Regions from separate parts of the Kitasatospora sp. NPDC059160 genome, predicted to be linked through region 1. Evidence: riboswitches for the same ligand, from Rfam matches in the RefSeq annotation. Region 1 holds a riboswitch; each other region holds the start of a gene.
What was found. Region 1 has a riboswitch for S-adenosylmethionine ahead of thrC (threonine synthase). Riboswitches for the same ligand answer to the same signal wherever they lie in the genome.
Positions count from the first base shown of each region.

Region 2: it holds a riboswitch for S-adenosylmethionine, as region 1 does, so the genes downstream of both, ACFXOZ_RS01480 (IclR family transcriptional regulator) here and thrC (threonine synthase) in region 1, are expected to answer to the same signal.
Region 3: it holds a riboswitch for S-adenosylmethionine, as region 1 does, so the genes downstream of both, ACFXOZ_RS28155 (aminotransferase class V-fold PLP-dependent enzyme) here and thrC (threonine synthase) in region 1, are expected to answer to the same signal.

Region 1 is NZ_JBHZCN010000084.1:2,570-8,303, forward strand. It holds gene ACFXOZ_RS30235 (glucosyl-3-phosphoglycerate synthase) at 1-977, opposite strand, end outside; SAM riboswitch class I at 1,127-1,262, shown strand; gene thrC (threonine synthase) at 1,280-2,560, shown strand; gene ACFXOZ_RS30245 (MoaD/ThiS family protein) at 2,588-2,866, shown strand; gene ACFXOZ_RS30250 (cold-shock protein) at 3,414-3,617, shown strand; gene groL (chaperonin GroEL) at 3,974-5,596, shown strand.
Region 2 is NZ_JBHZCN010000002.1:98,184-103,917, reverse strand. It holds gene ACFXOZ_RS01485 (neuraminidase (sialidase)) at 30-1,634, shown strand; gene ACFXOZ_RS01480 (IclR family transcriptional regulator) at 1,754-2,467, opposite strand; SAM riboswitch class I at 2,667-2,809, opposite strand; gene ACFXOZ_RS01475 (transporter suffix domain-containing protein) at 2,926-3,219, shown strand; gene ACFXOZ_RS01470 (MarR family winged helix-turn-helix transcriptional regulator) at 3,228-3,683, shown strand; gene ACFXOZ_RS01465 (hypothetical protein) at 3,786-4,181, opposite strand; gene ACFXOZ_RS01460 (hypothetical protein) at 4,439-4,696, shown strand; gene ACFXOZ_RS01455 (SRPBCC domain-containing protein) at 4,834-5,280, shown strand; gene ACFXOZ_RS01450 (ArsR/SmtB family transcription factor) at 5,277-5,681, shown strand.
Region 3 is NZ_JBHZCN010000074.1:3,833-9,566, forward strand. It holds gene ACFXOZ_RS28135 (c-type cytochrome) at 1-344, opposite strand, end outside; gene ACFXOZ_RS28140 (heme-copper oxidase subunit III) at 532-1,152, opposite strand; gene ACFXOZ_RS28145 (hypothetical protein) at 1,550-1,975, shown strand; gene trpD (anthranilate phosphoribosyltransferase) at 2,096-3,172, shown strand; SAM riboswitch class IV at 3,316-3,433, shown strand; gene ACFXOZ_RS28155 (aminotransferase class V-fold PLP-dependent enzyme) at 3,485-4,849, shown strand; gene ACFXOZ_RS28160 (Lrp/AsnC ligand binding domain-containing protein) at 4,853-5,134, opposite strand; gene ACFXOZ_RS28165 (rhomboid family intramembrane serine protease) at 5,176-5,734, opposite strand, start outside.

The sequences.
Region 1 (5,734 bases):
GTGTGCATCGGGGGGCGTTCCAGGGCCGTCACGGGGTGGGTGTGGGCGGTGAAGGCGCGGGTGTGGGGGTCGCGGGTGAACTGGGTGAGGTGGGGGTGGACGAGGTCGGCGGAGGCCTTGAGGCGGTGGGAGCGGTCGAGGCGTTCCAGGGCGGTGCGGTAGATGGTGGCGGCCATCCGGCCGAGGGCCTGGCCGTCCTGGTGGCGGTGGTGCCGCACGCCGACGTCGACCTGGGCCAGCGCGTCGAGGCCGACCTGGTCCAGGGCGTCGACCAGGAGGCCGAGTTCGACGCCGTAGCCGGTGGGGAAGGGCAGCCGTTCGAGCAGTGAGCGGCGGGCCGCGTACTCGCCGCCGAGGGGCTGGACGAAGCCGGCGAGTTCCGGCCAGTGGAGGTTGAGCAGGGGGCGGGCGACGAGTTCGGTGACCCGGCCGCCGCCGGCCGGGACGATCGCGCCGCTTTCGGTCTCGAGCGGGCGGTCGTACATGGCCTTGACCAGGTGGATGTCGGGGTCGGTGAGCAGCGGGCCGACGATGCCGGAGACGAAGGCCGGGTCGAACTCGCGCAGGTCGGCGTCGATGAAGCAGACGATGTCGCCGTGGGTGACCAGCAGGGAGCGCCAGAGCACCTCGCCCTTGCCGGGGACGGCGGGCAGCCGGGGGAGGATCCGGTCGCGGTGTTCCACCCGGGCGCCGGCCTCGGCGGCGAAGGCGGCGGTGGCGTCGGTGGAGCCGGAGTCGACCACGACGAGTTCGTCGACGAGCGGGATCCGGTCCATGAGCTCGCGCCGGACGGTGCGGACGATGTCGCCGACGGTGGCCTCCTCGTCGAGGGCGGGGAGGACGACGCTGACCGTCCGGCCGGTGCGCCGTTTGGCGGCGAGGAGGGCGTCGACCGGCCGCTCGGCCGCGCTCCACGAGCGGCGGCGGAGCCAGGACGCCGCCTGTGGGAGGAGGGCGTGGGTCGGTTCGGCGGGCACGGTGACTCTCCTCGGCGGGATCGGGTGGGACGGGTCATCTCGCTTGGCGGACGGTCCCGTTCAGGGTTGGCGCCTTCGGATACAGTCTTCGTACAGCGGTCGGACCTTTGCACGCCGGGGTCGCCGCTGCGCACCACCACAATTTCACAAGCTCATCCAGAGGGACTGAGGGAACGGCCCGTTGACGTCCCGGCAACCTTCTCGCTCGGCTGTCGTTGACAGGCCCCGGCGGGACAGGTGCCAATTCCGGCCTGTGGCGCGACCGCGCCGCGGGGAAGATGAGGAGAGAGGCCTCCGCCATCATGGCTATCGACATCGCCGCACCTGTTTCCGTCGACCTCGGCCCCGCCGCCGCCCTGTCCTGTCGGGAGTGCGGAACCCGCTTCCCGCTCGGCCCCAGCTTCGCCTGTGTGGAGTGCTTCGGGCCGCTGGAGATCGCCTACGAGTTCGGCGGCGAGCGCGCCGAGGAGCTGCGCAGGCGGATCGAGTCCGGCCCCGCGTCCATCTGGCGGTACGCGCCGCTGCTGCCGGTGCCGGCCGACGTCGCCTCGAAGCCCAACCTGAACCCCGGCTGGACCCCGCTGGTGAAGGCGGACAACCTGGGCCGGGAGCTCGGGTTCACCGCGCAGCTGCACGTCAAGGACGACTCGGGCAACCCGACGCACTCGTTCAAGGACCGGGTGGTGGCCTGCGCGATCGAGGCGGCCCGGGCGTTCGGCTACACCACGCTGTCCTGCTCGTCGACCGGCAACCTGGCCGGTGCGGTGGGTGCGGCGGCGGCCCGGGCCGGGTTCCGCTCCTGCGTGTTCATCCCGCACGACCTGGAGCAGGGCAAGGTCGTGATGGCCGGGGTGTACGGCGGTGAGCTGGTCGGCATCGAGGGCAACTACGACGACGTGAACCGGTTCTGCTCGGAGCTGATCGGGGACCCGGCCGGCGAGGGCTGGGGCTTCGTCAACGTCAATCTGCGGCCGTACTACGGCGAGGGCTCCAAGACGCTGGCGTACGAGATCTGCGAGCAGCTCGGCTGGCGGCTGCCGGAGCAGATCGTCATCCCGATCGCCTCGGGCTCGCAGCTGACGAAGATCGACAAGGGTCTGCAGGAGCTGATCAAGCTGGGCCTGGTGGAGGACCGGCCGTACCGGATCTTCGGCGCCCAGGCGGAGGGCTGCTCGCCGGTGTCGGCGGCGTTCAAGGCCGGCCGGGACGTGATCAGGCCGGTGAAGCCGGACACCATCGCCAAGTCGCTGGCGATCGGCAACCCGGCGGACGGCCCGTACGTGCTGGACATCGCCCGCCGGACCGGCGGCGCGGTGGAGGACGTCACGGACGCGGAGGTGGTGGCGGCGATCCGGCTGCTGGCCCGGACCGAGGGGATCTTCGCGGAGACCGCGGGCGGGGTGACCGTCGGTGTGCTGAAGAAGCTCGTGGAGACCGGTCAGCTGGACCCGTCCAAGGAGACCGTCGCGATCAACACCGGGGACGGCCTGAAGACGCTGGACGCCGTCTCCGAGGCGGGCATGACCGCCGTCATCCGCCCGACGCTGGACTCCTTCCACGCCGCCGGCCTCGCGTCCGTCTGATCCACCCCCCACCCCGCTAGGAGAGTCATGAGCGCCAACGTCCGCATCCCCACCATCCTGCGCACCTACACCGGCGGTGCGGCCGAGGTGCCCGCCGAGGGGGCCACCCTGGGCGAGGTCATCGCCGACCTGGAGCGCAACCACGCGGGCATCGCGGCCCGGATCCTGGACGACACCGGCAAGCTGCGCCGCTTCGTCAACGTGTACGTGAACGACGACGACGTGCGGTTCGCCGAGGGCCTGGCGACCGGGATCGCGGACGGTGCGAGCGTTTCGATCATTCCGGCGGTGGCCGGCGGCTGCTGAGCCGTTCCCGCTTCCCGGCCGTCCGCGCGTACGGAATTCCGCTCTCCGTACGCGCGGACGGCCGTCGGCATTTCGGTGGGAATATTTTCGGTCCGAGTCGGAGTAGAGTGTGGCTCTGCTGGGAACAGGGCTTCCCCTTCCGGCGGTGGGTGCTTCGCCGGAGCCCGTCCGGGCGCTGAGACCGGCCCGGGGCCCGGGCGGTGAAACATGTCAGGCAGATGTCAGAATTCCTGCAGGCATTTGAGTAATTCGTCCGCTATGTCCGGCGCTAATTGCCGATTTCCTCCCGGTTTGTTCGCTCTTGTCTCTCGACGGGGCTGCGGAATTCCCGGCGGCGGACCCTGTTGCAGAGGGCGTCGATCCGGATACATTCAGCGGCGGTCGACGTAATCAACCGCTCACGGAAGCCGTCCGGCGCCCCCGTGCGGAGGATTGCGGCGTGCACGGCTGCGTCCAGGGGGGGTTCCCCGGGCCGGCCTTCAAACCAGACCCGGGCCCGCGACCTGCTGGCCCGTGAAGGGCCAGCACAGCACTAGGGGAGTTTGGAATGGCTCAGGGCACCGTCAAGTGGTTCAACGCGGAGAAGGGCTACGGCTTCATCGCGGTCGACGGTGGTGCGGACGTCTTCGTCCACTACAGCGCGATCCAGATGGACGGCTACCGCACCCTCGAGGAGGGCCAGCGGGTCGAGTTCGAGATCTCCCAGGGACAGAAGGGCCCGCAGGCGGACATGGTCCGCGCGGCGGTCTGACCTCTTCCGGAACCCAGGAGCTCGGCGCGGCCCACGGCTGGTGACCACTCGCTTCTCGACGGGCCCGTACGACACGCGTCGTACGGGCCCGTTCGCGTTCCCGCGCCGGGCCGTCCGGGGTGCCGGGCGGGGGCGGGCGGAGGTGGGCGGCGGCTCGCGGGTCGGCCGTGGGGCTTGCACTCGACCACCCGGAGTGCTAATCATTGGCGTTAGCACTCACAGTGTGAGAGTGACAGCGGACCGGGTCGGTGAGGCCCCCGGGAGCGGCAGGGGAATGGACCTCCGCACACCAGGGCCGTCCGTCGCGGGCACCCCTTGGTCCGAGCAGTCGACCGTGTCCCGGAGGACCACTTCTGATGGCCAAGATCATCGCCTTTGATGAGGAAGCTCGCCGCGGCCTTGAGCGTGGCATGAACCAGCTCGCCGACGCGGTGAAGGTCACGCTCGGCCCCAAGGGCCGCAACGTCGTGCTGGAGAAGAAGTGGGGCGCCCCCACGATCACCAACGACGGTGTCTCCATCGCCAAGGAGATCGAGCTCGAGGACCCCTACGAGAAGATCGGCGCGGAGCTCGTCAAGGAGGTCGCCAAGAAGACGGACGACGTCGCGGGTGACGGCACCACCACCGCCACCGTGCTCGCCCAGGCCCTGGTTCGCGAGGGTCTGCGCAACGTCGCCGCCGGCGCCAACCCGATGGCCCTCAAGCGCGGTATCGAGAAGGCCGTGGCCGCCGTCTCGGACCAGCTGCTGGCCCAGGCCAAGGACGTGGAGACCAAGGAGCAGATCGCCTCCACCGCCTCCATCTCCGCCGCTGACACCCAGATCGGCGAGCTCATCGCCGAGGCCATGGACAAGGTCGGCAAGGAAGGCGTCATCACCGTCGAGGAGAGCAACACCTTCGGTCTGGAGCTCGAGCTCACCGAGGGCATGCGCTTCGACAAGGGCTACATCTCCGCCTACTTCGCCACCGACCTGGAGCGCATGGAGGCGACGTTCGAGGACCCGTACATCCTCATCGCCAACTCCAAGATCGGCTCGGTCAAGGACCTGCTCCCGCTGCTGGAGAAGGTCATGCAGAGCGGCAAGCCGCTCGTCATCATCGCCGAGGACGTCGAGGGCGAGGCCCTGTCGACCCTGGTCGTGAACAAGATCCGCGGCACCTTCAAGTCCGTCGCCGTCAAGGCCCCGGGCTTCGGCGACCGCCGCAAGGCCATGCTCGGCGACATCGCCATCCTCACCGGTGGCACCGTGATCTCCGAGGAGGTCGGCCTCAAGCTGGAGAACGCCGGCATCGACCTGCTGGGCACCGCCCGCAAGGTGGTCATCACCAAGGACGAGACCACCATCGTCGACGGTGGCGGCGACAGCGACCAGGTCGCCGGCCGCGTGAACCAGATCCGCGCCGAGATCGAGAACAGCGACTCGGACTACGACCGCGAGAAGCTCCAGGAGCGCCTCGCCAAGCTGGCCGGCGGCGTGGCCGTCATCAAGGCCGGCGCGGCCACCGAGGTGGAGCTCAAGGAGCGCAAGCACCGCATCGAGGACGCCGTCCGCAACGCCAAGGCCGCCGTCGAGGAGGGCATCGTCGCCGGTGGTGGCGTCGCGCTGCTGCAGGCCGGTGTCGCCTTCGACAAGCTGGAGCTGGAGGGCGACGAGGCCACCGGTGCCAACATCGTCAAGGTCGCGCTGGAGGCCCCGATCAAGCAGATCGCGACCAACGCCGGCCTGGAGGGTGGCGTCGTGGTGGAGAAGGTGCGCAACCTCCCCGCCGGTCACGGCCTGAACGCCGCCACCAACGAGTACGTCGACCTGGTCGCCGCGGGCATCATCGACCCGGCCAAGGTCACCCGCTCCGCGCTGCAGAACGCCGCGTCCATCGCGGCGCTGTTCCTCACCACCGAGGCCGTCATCGCCGACAAGCCGGAGAAGGCCGCCGCGGCCGCCGGCGGCGGCATGCCGGGCGGTGACATGGACTTCTGATCCTGATCGGACTCCGATCGGATCGGCTGATCCTCGTCCGCGTGGGCGGTTCCCTTCGGGGGGCCGCCCACGCGGCGTTTCCGCCCCGGGGCGTTCCGGCTCCGGGGCGTTGCGGTCCCGGATCCGTTTTGAAGCCAC
Region 2 (5,734 bases), on a different contig from region 1:
ACGTACCGCCGACGACCATGGGGGTCTCCATGCAGTTCCGCACCAGAGCACCGCTCGCCACCGCGGCCGCGGCGCTCCTCCTCGCCGCCGTCGCCGCCGGCACCCCGGCCGGCGCGACCGCGGACGGTACGAACCCGCCCGACACCTCGCCCGGCGCACCGCTCGCCGTGATCTCACCCGGCGATCCGTACGCCTCCTGCGACCTCGGCGCGGACGGCGACGGCACCAACTACCCGGGCGCGGAGGACGAACCGTACGCCGCCGCCAACCCGCTCGACCCGGCGAACACCATCACCGTCTACCAGCAGGACCGCTGGTCCAACGGCGGTGCCCGGGGCCTGAGCTCCAGCTACACCACGGACGGCGTGCACTTCACCCAGACGGCGCTGCCCTTCACCCACTGCGCGCCGGGCGGGCTGGCCTACCAGCGGGCCTCCGACGGCTGGGTGAGCTTCGGCCCCGACGGCACCGCGTACGCCAGCGCCCTGGTCTTCGACGCCACCACGCCCCGCAGCGCGGTGGCCGCAGCCACCTCCACCGACGGCGGGCGCAGCTGGCAGCACGTCACCGAACTGATCGGCGACGACGACCCGGCGATCACCGACGACAAGAACGCCGTCACCGCCGACCCGGTGCACCCGGGCGTGGCCTACCAGGTCTGGGACCGGGTGGACCAGACCACCGGCCCGACCCCGGTCTTCGACGGGCCGGGCTACCTGTCCGTCACCCGGGACCACGGCCGGACCTGGTCCCCGGCGAAGCCCTTCGTGACCACGGCCACGACGCCGAACACCCAGACCATCGGCAACCAGATCGTGGTCGACCCGCGCACCGACACGCTGTACGACTTCTTCGACTGGATCACCTTCACCGACGCGACCGCCACGACCGTCAGCGACGTGCACTTCGGCATGGTCAGCTCCACCGACCAGGGCCGCACCTGGAGCCCGCCGGTCCGGGTCGCCGCCGACACCTCCGTCCCCGAGGTCCACCCGAACGCGCCCACCGACGCCACCAAGTCCCTCCGGGCCGGCGCCGGACTGCCCAGCGTGGCGATCGACCCGCAGACCGGCGAGCTGTACCTCGCCTATGAGGGCTCGGAGTCCACCGGCGGCAGGTACGACGCGATCCAGCTGGTGCACTCCACCGACGGCGGCCGGACCTGGAGCGGCCCGACCCGGCTCAACCAGGCCCCGGGAGCGCCGGCGTTCACCCCGTCGATCACCGTGACGGCCGACGGCACCGTCGCCGTCAGCTACTACGACCTGCGCTACCTCACCCCGGACGACACCACCACGCTGCCCACCGCCGCCTGGCTGCTCAGCTTCCCGCGCGGCGGCGAGAACAGTCCGGTCGAGCGGCAGATCTCGCCGGTCTTCGACTGGCTCCAGGCGCCGTACGCCGGGGGCCACTTCCTCGGCGACTACCAGGCCCTGATCACCGACGGCCACCGGATCCGCCCGGTGCTGGTGACCGCCAACAGCGGCGCCCCGCTGAACTCCACCGACGTGTACAGCGGCCGCTTCCGGCCGGACACCCTGCGCAGCCCGGGTGCGGCCGCACCGACCACCGGGGCGGTGCGCACCGGGGCGCCCGCCGCCGACCCGCGCGCCGTGCAGCACCTGCGGCGCTGACCCGACCGGCGGCTGCCGGCGCGGAGGAGCTCCGCGCCGGCGGCCGCCCGGACCCGAGCGCTCGGGTCCGGTCCGGGCCGGGCCCCGGGCCGGTCACCCCACGTCAGCCGACCGCCCGGTCAGGGCCTGTTCAGTGCGTCCGTGAGGTGGCCCGCCGCCTCGATGACGGCCTGGGAGAGGCGGGCCCCCGGGTGCCGGCTGAGCCGTTCGATCGGCCCCGAGACGGAAACGGCGGCCACCACCCGGCCGGCCGGGCCCCGCACGGGCGCGGAGACGGAGGCCACGCCGGGCTCGCGCTCGCCGATCGACTGGGCCCACCCCCGGCGCCGCACCCCGCTCAGCGCGGTGGCGGTGAACCGGGCGCCCTGGAGTCCGCGGTGGAGCCGCTCGGGCTCCTCCCAGGCCAGCAGGACCTGGGCGGCGGACCCGACCTTCATCGGCAGCGCGAGGCCCACCGGCACGGTGTCCCGCAGGCCGAAGAGGCGTTCGGCGGCCGCCACGCAGATCCGGACCTCGCCCTGCCGACGGTACAGCTGGGCGGTCTCGCCGGTGACGTCGCGCAGGTGGGTGAGGACCGTGCCCGCCGCGGCCAGCAGGCGGTCCTCACCGGCCGCCGCCGAGAGCTCGGCGAGCCGCGGGCCGAGGACGAACCGGCCCTGGAGGTCCCGGCCGAGCAGCCGGTGGTGCTCCAGTGCGACGGCGATCCGGTGGGCGGTCGGCCGGGCCAGCCCGGTGGCGTCGACCAGCCCGGCCAAGGTGGCCGGACCGGCCTCCAGGGTGCCGAGGATCGAGGTGATCTTGTCGAGCACGCCGACGCCGCTCGTGTTCTCCATGGACGGGTACTCCAGTCTCAGATCCCGTGAGCGACGGGTGGGTACGGCTCACGGGCGCTCCGGTGGGGTGGGAGCGGGGTGGTCAGCGGAAACAGGCCTGCGGGAACAGCAGATCGCCTGCGCCGAGCACGAAACGGGTACGCGAAAGGGCCGGGGCGGGAAGCGCCCGGGCGAAGGACAGCACTGAGAGCACCGTGTCTCCTCATCTTCCCCGCGCCACGTTGGCGACAGGCCGGAGTTGGCACTGACCCCGGACGGCACGGCGCGTACTTCGGACGCCGGATCGAACGGGGAGTTGCCGGGGCTTCGTAGGGCCGGTCCCTCCACCCCTCTGGATGATTCGCGAAGAACCATACAAGATTTCCCGGCCGCCCCGCCAAACCCTTTCCCGACCGCCCCTCGACCCGGAGCCGCCGGGGTCCTTGACCACGGATGATTTAGATTTCTAAACTATTTCCATGACTGCGACCCCGGCGACCTCAGCACCCCCGAAGAAGCCGCTCAGGTTCAGGATCGGCATCGCGCTCCTCGTCCTGAGCGCCCTGACCTACGTGGCCGTCCTCGTCATCCTCTTCCTCCCGCTGGAGTCCGGCACCAAGGCCGCCGCCTTCGGCGGGACGCTCGTGGTCGCCGAGACCTGCGCCCTCATCGGCATGGCGGGCGTCGGCAAGGAGGCCGTCCGGGCAGTCCGGTCCCGCCTGGGGCTCAGGAGGCGCAGCCGCGCCGCCGAGCAGCCGCCGACCACGGACTGACGGGCCCGATGGACACCGGAGAAAGACCCGACAGCGCCGACCTGCACGCCCGCATCACCCGGATCGACCGGCTCTTCGCGGACCTGTGGCTCCTCTCGGAACGGCACGCGCCCCGCTACGGCGACTTCGGGCTCACCGCCCAACAGCACCTCGTGCTCGGGCGGATCGTGGCCGACCCGGGCATCACCCCCAAGGACCTGGCCGAGCGCCTGGGCGTGTCCAGGGGCGCCGTCAGCCAGCACCTGGCGCGCCTGGAGGAGGACGGCTACCTCTCCCGGCAGCGCAGCCCCCAGGACGGACGCGTCCACGTCCTCCGCCTGGAGGCCCGCGGCGCGGCCTACCGGCAGGCCCTACTCCGGTACGAGCGGGAGCTCCACGACGCCTACGTCGCGAAGCTCTCGGCCGCGGACATGGCGGAGATCGAGTCCGCACTCGGGAAGTTGAGGCGGGTGTTCGAGGACTGACGTCACCCGCCGTGGCCGCTACTCCGGATCGATCAGTCGGGACCGATCAGTTGGAGCCGGTCAGTTGGGGCCGGTCACTTGGGGCCGATCAGTGCAGACCGATCACTTGAGATCGATCACGAGGCCGCCCGTCCGCGCCTCTTCGTTCGTGACCTTCGTCCTCGGGTGCCAGAGCACCTGCACCGAGTAGGAGTCCGAACCGCCCGGCACGTCGGGCAGCACGATCGGGAACCGGCAGGCGGAGTCGTGGTACTCGCCCTGCCCCAGGGTGCCGGTCGCCACCACCCGGCCCGCCGCGTCGCGAACGGTCACCAGGGCGTCCTTGTCCACGTCATCCAAGCCCCTGGCACCGTTGCAGGTACCCGACTTGGTGGGGTCGGAGGTGCTGATCCGTGCCTGGCCCACCAGCGTGAAGGGCTCGTCGTCCCCAAGTCCGGACAGGCCCCAGGCCAGTCCGACGGCGCCGGCGCCGACCACGAGTCCGGCAGCCGCGAACACCGCCGGGGCCTTCCAGGGCCGGAGCCGGGGCTCCTGCGCAGGCTCCGGCGGAGCCGCCTCCGTGGCGGGTATCGGAGCGACATTCTCTTCATACGATGCGTCAGACATTCGCACAGCATGGCATCGGGCGCTTCGCCCGACGAGGAGTTATCTCGACCGGGGCCTGCCCGCGCGGCCGCCACCGACCGGCCGTGCCGACCGGCCATGGGGGCTGGCCATGGGGCCGGCAGCCGTCGGGGCACGGAAGAATGGGGCGGGTGACCAGCACTCAGCCGCTCCCCCGGGGCCTCACCGCCCTCATCCCCGACGCCCGCACCCAGGCCACGCCCGGCGAGCGGGCCGCCTCCCAGCTCCTCCACCTGCGCGAGGCGACCGTGCCCGTGCCGGTCCTCGCCGCGGCCGCCGAGCTGATCACCCCGTTGTTGAAGGACCAGGACCCGGCCACCCGCGCCGCCGCCACCGCCGTCCACACCCGCCTGCTCACGGCCATCGAGGAGGCCACCCCCGGGCGGTAGCCGGCCGGGCGCGGCAGGGCGAGGGCCGAGCTCCTCCGCGACGAGCCCTCGCGAGGCGCAACCCTCGGGTTGCACCCGGCGGTGCGACGTGCAACTCTGGAGTTGCATCCACTGTCCGCAAGCGAAGGAGCTCCCTCATGAGCGAGGACCGGATCGAACGCGAGACCCTGATCGAGGCGCCCCTGGAGCGGGTCTGGTCCCTGGTGGCCGAGCCCGGCTTCTGGGTCGCCGACAAGGCGAGCCTGCCCGGCACCGTGGCCAGGGAGGGCGAGGAGCTGGTGGCCAGGAACCCGGAGTACGGCGACTTCCCGGTACGCGTGGAGAAGGTCGAGCCGCCGACCTACCTGGCCTACCGCTGGGCCAGCGCGTTCCCCGGCGAGGAACTGCGCGAGGACAACAGCACCCTCGTCGAGTTCACGCTGACCCCGGAGGACGGCAGGACGCGGCTGCGCGTGGTCGAGAGCGGCTTCGCGGCACTGGCCGGCTCCGAGGAACTGCGCGGCAAGGCGGTCGAGGACAACACCGGCGGCTGGCGCCAGGAGCTCGACGCGCTCAGGACGCGCGCCGAACAGCCCGCCACGTGACCGACGAACCCCACGGCGCCGCCGAGACGGTCGACACCGTCCTCACGGCCCTGGCCGACCCGACGCGACGCCGACTGCTCGAACTGGTCGCCGCACAGGGCGAGGCCACCGCGACGACGCTCGCCCGGCACCTTCCCGTCTCGCGCCAGGCCGTGGTCAAGCACCTCGCCGTCCTGGACGCCGCCGGACTGGTGAGCGGCGACCGCATCGGGCGCGAGGTGCGCTACACGGTGCGGCCCGCGGCGCTCGACGCCACGGCGCGTTGGATGGCCTCGCTCGCCGCCGACTGGGACCGCCGGCTGGCGCACATCAAGCGCCTCGCCGAGGCGGCGGAGCACGACTCCCGGACCACGCGTGACCACGCGTCACGCCCACCGGAACAGCCTCACGGAAGGGCCTGAGTGCGGCCGGTCGCCCAGCCTCCGGCCGGCCGACCGGCCGCCCGCCTGCCCAT
Region 3 (5,734 bases), on a different contig from region 1:
ATCTCGCTCTGGCTGTAGATGGCCTTCTTGCGCGGCACCTGGGCACCGGGCTGCTGGGCCGGCATGCGACCGGTGCCGACCTGGAAGTCGACAGCGGCGGAGCCCACGCCGACCAGGCTCGGACCGTCGCTGCTGCCCTGGCCGTTCAGGCCGTGGCAGGAGGAGCAGCCCACGGCGAAGAGCTTCTTGCCCTCATCGATCGCGAGCGACTGCGCCGCGACGTCGGCCTGCGCCTTGTCGGCGGGCGCGAACGCGGCGTACAGCCCCCCGGTTGCCGCCAGGGCGAGAAGTAGGACGACCAGCGCCGCCAATGGGTGGCGCCGTCGTGCGGAGAGCTTTTTCACGGAATAACCCCGGTGTCAGGATCTGGTCGACTGGTGGGTGCACCCGGCGGCCGGTCTGGCCGGCACGAGGTTGCCTGTCCAAGGCTGCGCGCGCGGTCGGTCGGTGGGAGCGTCGGCACCGGCAGAAGCGGCCCGTCGCCGGTGAGGGCGGGGGCCGCTGCCGGTGGCCAGCGACCTGATCAGCTGGTTACTTGATCAGGTAGATGGTCGCGAACAGGCCGATCCACACGACGTCGACGAAGTGCCAGTAGTAGGACACGACGATCGCGGCGGTGGCCTGCTCGTGCGTGAAGCGCTTGGCTGCGTACGTCCGTCCCAGGACCAGCAGGAAGGCGATCAGACCGCCCGTCACGTGCAGACCGTGGAAGCCGGTGGTCAGGTAGAACACCGTGCCGTACGGGTCGGAGGACAGCGAGAGGCCGTCGTTCTTGACCAGCTCGGTGTACTCGTAGACCTGGCCGCCGATGAAGATCGCGCCCATGAAGAACGTGAGGGCAAACCACCCGCGGAGCTTCTTCACGTCACCGCGCTCGGCGGCGAACACGCCGAGCTGGCAGGTGAGCGAGGAGAGCACCAGGATCGTGGTGTTGATCGAGGAGAACGTCACGTTGAGGGCGTGCGCCTTCTCGGCCCAGAACTCGGCTCCCTTGACGGAGCGGAGCGTGAAGTACATCGCGAAGAGGGCCGCGAAGAACATCAGCTCGGAACTGAGCCAGACGATCGTTCCGACGCTGACCATGTTCGGTCGATTGACCGATCCGTGCGCGTGCCCGGTTTCTGTTGCTGTTGCTGTCGCCACGACGGACATTATGTCGGTCCCTTATTCCGTCTTCACGTCGGGGGGTGTCCCTCGGAGTGTCCGGTGCGTGCGGTATGCCCGCTTGAAGGCCGACGGAGGGTCCGGACGAGGGCTGAGCAGCGGCGTGTCCCTTTTCTGACGGTTCCTCGGAGGAGCCCGCGACCCCGTTGCCCGGCGCGTCGTTGCACGGTCGGCCCAGTGTCCTGCCGTAGGGGGGCGGGGCGCCGCATCCGCCGTCCGGGTGGACCGGGCGGGTCCGGGTGACGGGCCGTCCTCCGAGCGGGTGAGTCACGGGCGCGGCGGCTTGAGGGGGAACGTGCGCGAGGGGGACCGGCGACGGGGGAAACGGGAGTAGCATCCGGATCAGGTGAACGTGGTCCGGATCACACTTGAGGGAGCAGGGTCCATGGCGTACACGACCGACGAGACGCTCACCGTCCTCGTCTACAGCGACGACCGCAACACCCGCGAGCAGGTGCTGACGGCGCTCGGCCGTCGCCCCGCCGAGGATCTTCCGGAGCTGTCCTACCTCGAATGCGCGACCACCCCCGCGGTGATCAAGGCGCTGGAGAAGGGCGGCGTCGACCTGTGCGTGCTGGACGGCGAGGCGGTGCCGGCCGGCGGCCTCGGCCTCGGGCGCCAGCTCAAGGACGAGATCTACGGGTGCCCGCCGGTGCTGGTGCTGATCGGCCGGCCGCAGGACTCCTGGCTCGCCGCCTGGAGCCGGGCCGATGCCGCGATCTCCCACCCGGTCGAGCCGGTGGCGCTGGCCGAGGCGGTCGCCACCCTGCTGCGGGCCCGGCTGGCCAAGCGGGCCCCGGCCACGCGCTGAGCGGTGCCGTCTCAGTCCTGGAGAAGGGGGCGCCGTCGGCACCCCGCCGCTCGATAGGCTGGCTCCATCCGTACGGACGTCCCCCCGGCGCGGGGGAACCGACTACAGCTGGAGTCAGCCATGGTGAACGTGAACCCTGCGAACGGTGGTACCGACCCCGCGCAGGTGGTCCGCACCTGGCCGGACATCCTGGCGGCTCTGTTGAAGGGGGAGGACCTCGACCGCTCGTCCACCGCGTGGGCGATGGACCGGATCATGAGCGGCGAGGCGTCCCCCGTCCAGGTGGCCGGGTTCATGGTGGCGCTGCGGGCCAAGGGCGAGACGGTCGACGAGATCGCCGGCCTGGTGGACGCGATGTACGACCACGCCGAGCCGCTGGACATCCCCGGCCCGGCGGTCGACATCGTCGGCACGGGCGGGGACCGGGCGAAGACCGTCAACATCTCGACCATGTCGGCGATCGTCGCCGCGGCGGCCGGGGCCAAGGTGGTCAAGCACGGCAACCGGGCGGCCTCCTCGTCCAGCGGCTCCTCGGACGTGCTGGAGAAGCTCGGGGTGGCACTCGACCTCTCCTCCCGGCGGGTGGCCCAGGTGGCCGAGGAGGTCGGGCTCACCTTCTGCTTCGCGGCGAAGTTCCACCCCTCGATGCGGCACGCCGCCACCGCGCGGCGCGACCTCGGGGTGCCCACCGCCTTCAACATCCTCGGCCCGCTGACCAACCCGGCGAAGGTCACCTCGCACGCCATCGGCTGCTTCGACACCCGGCTGGCCGGGCTGATCGCCGGGGTGCTCGCCCGGCGCGGGGCGACCGCGCTGGTGTTCCGCGGCGACGACGGGTTGGACGAGCTGACCATCACCACCACCTCGCGGGTCTGGGTGGTGCGCGACGGCGTGGTCACCGAGACCACGTTCGACCCGCGGGACGTCGGCATCGAGCTGGTCGGCATCGAGGCGCTGCGCGGGGCCGACGCCGCGTACAACGCCGAGGTCGCGCGCCGACTGCTGGCCGGGGAGCGCGGGCCGGTGCGGGACGCCGTCCTGCTGAACACGGCGGCGGCGCTGGTCGCGCTGGAGCTGGGCGACGCCCCGCTGGCGGAGCAGCTCGCGGCGGGCATGGTGCGGGCGGCCGAGGCGATCGACTCCGGCCGGGCGCAGGACCTGCTGCGGCGCTGGTCCGAGGCCACCAGCCGGATCTGAGCGGGTAGTTGAGGGCCCGTGTCGACGCGTCGGCACGGGCCCTCCGGCCGCCCGCCCCGAGCCGGAGGGGCGCGCGGAGGAGGCTGTCCGGATGGTGGATGCCTGTTTGACCCTCCGACGTACCCGACCTAGAGTCTTCGCCAGGTCATGAGTGACAGCGCGAAGCCCCAGCTCGCTGTCCGGCAACCCTCCGTCCGTGGCGGGGTGCCCTGGGTGAGGACCGGGTCGCCGGGCAAGCCGTCCGCGCGACAAGCGCGGACACCGGACGATCAGCACTCCCGGGGTCCCTTACCCGTGAAGGAGTGCATCCTCATGTCCCTCTCCCTCGGAACCACCGCCCCGCTCGCCGTCCTCGGCCACGACGTCGAGGTCCCGCTCGTCAGCGGTGAGAAGGTCGGCTACGCGGCTCTCGACTACGCGGCCAGCGCGCCGGCCCTCCAGCGGGTGTGGGACGACGTCGCCGCCTACGCCCCCTACTACGGCAGCGTGCACCGCGGCGCCGGCTACCTCTCCCAGCTGTCCACCGACCTGTTCGAGCAGAGCCGCCGGACCGTCGCCGAGTTCCTCGACCTGCGCGAGGGCGACCAGGTGGTCTTCACCCGCGCCACCACCGACTCGCTCAACCTGCTGGCCGCCGCCGTCCCGGCCGGCACCCGGGTGTTCGCCTTCGAGACCGAGCACCACGCCTCGCTGCTGCCGTGGGCGCACGCCGGGCTGGAGGTCTGCTACCTGCGGGCGCCGCGCTCGCGGGCCGAGGCGGTGGCCGCGCTGGAGGAGGCGCTGGCCGCGGCGCCGGAGGGCCCGAAGCTGCTGTGCGTCACCGGCGCCTCCAACGTGACCGGCGAGCTGTGGCCGGTCGCCGAACTGACCGGGACCGCGCACCGGTACGGCGCCCGGGTGGTGCTGGACGCCGCCCAGCTGGCCCCGCACCACCGGGTCTCGGTGCGCGAACTGGGCGTCGACTGGATCGCCTTCTCCGGCCACAAGCTGTACGCGCCGTTCGGCGCCGGGGTGCTGGCCGGGCGCTCCGACTGGCTGGACGCGGCCGAGCCCTACCTGGCCGGCGGCGGGGCGACCCGGACGGTGGCCCGGGAGCTGGACGGCTCGGTGGCGGTGCAGTGGCACACCGGCCCGGCCCGGCACGAGGCCGGCTCGCCCAACGTCATCGGCGCCTACGCGATCGCCTCGGCCTGTCGGGCGCTCACCGAGGCCGGCTTCGACGCGCTGGAGGCCCGGGAGCGGGAGCTGGTCGAGCGGCTGACGGCGGGGCTGGCGGAGATCCCCGAGGTCCGGGTGCTGAACCTGTTCGGGGCCGGCTCGGCCCGGGTGGGCGTGCTGTCCTTCGTCGTCCAGGGCTGGAACAGCTCGCACTTCTCGGCCGCGCTGTCCGCCGAGTACGGCATCGGCGTGCGCGACGGGCTGTTCTGCGCCCACCCGCTGGTGCGCACCCTGCTCGGGGACGAGGACGTGGCGCCCTCCGAGTGCGGGGCGCCCGAGCCCTCGCTGCCCGGTGAGCGCAGCCTGAACGCGATCCGGGTGAGCTTCGGCGCCGGCACGCCGGACGAGCACGTCGAGCGCTTCCTGGCCGCGGTCCGCGAGCTGGTCTCGGACGGCGCGGCGTGGAACTACCGCAACGAGGGCGGCCGTTGCGTCGCCGACACGCGTCGCGCGAGCTGAGTCCTACTCGTCCAGGCCGAGGGCGAAGGCCGCTTCCAGGTCGTGCTGGGAGTAGGTGCGGAAGGCGATCTGGGTCTCGGTGTGGGCCACGCCCGGGACCTTGTTGAGCCGGCCTGGGATGACCTCGGCCAGGTCGTCGTGGCGGCGCACCCGGACCATCGCCACCAGGTCGTACCCGCCGGTCACCGAGTACACCTCGCTGACGCCCTCGATCGCGGCGATGGCCTCGGCGATCTCAGGGATGCGGTCGACACTGGTCTTGATCAGGACGATGGCGGTGATCACAGTTCGGGCTCCTTGATGGGGTGCGGCCAGCGTATCGGGCCTCAGCCGGGGCGTCTCGGGGGGTGGCCGACCACCGTGCAGGCGTACAGGAAGCCCGCCGAGAAGCCGATCACGTGCACCAGGTAGGCCACTCCGGGCCCGGCCGAGTGCACCGACCACCACTGCAGGGCGAACCAGAGGCCGAGCACCAGCCAGGCCGGGAAGCGCAGCGGGAGGAAGAGGAGCAGCGGGACGAGGGTGGTCACCCGGGCCCGCGGGTGGAAGCGCAGGTAGGCGCCGAGCACGGCGGAGATCGCGCCCGAGGCGCCGATCAGGACCCGGGTGGAGTCGGGCGAGTGCGCCTCGGCGAGCGCGAAGCCGTACGAGGCGGTGCAGCCGGCGGCCAGGTAGAAGAGGAGGTACCTGGCCCGGCCGACCCGGCGTTCGACGGTCGGGCCGAAGACGTGCAGGAAGAGCAGGTTGCCCAGCAGGTGCAGCCAGCCGGCGTGCAGGAAGAGGCCGGTGAGGGCGGACACCGCCGGGTGCTTGCCCGGGGTGGGGGCGGCGGGGCAGCCGGGGACCGGGTCGGGGGCCTCGGCCAGTTGTCCGGCGGTCAGCGGG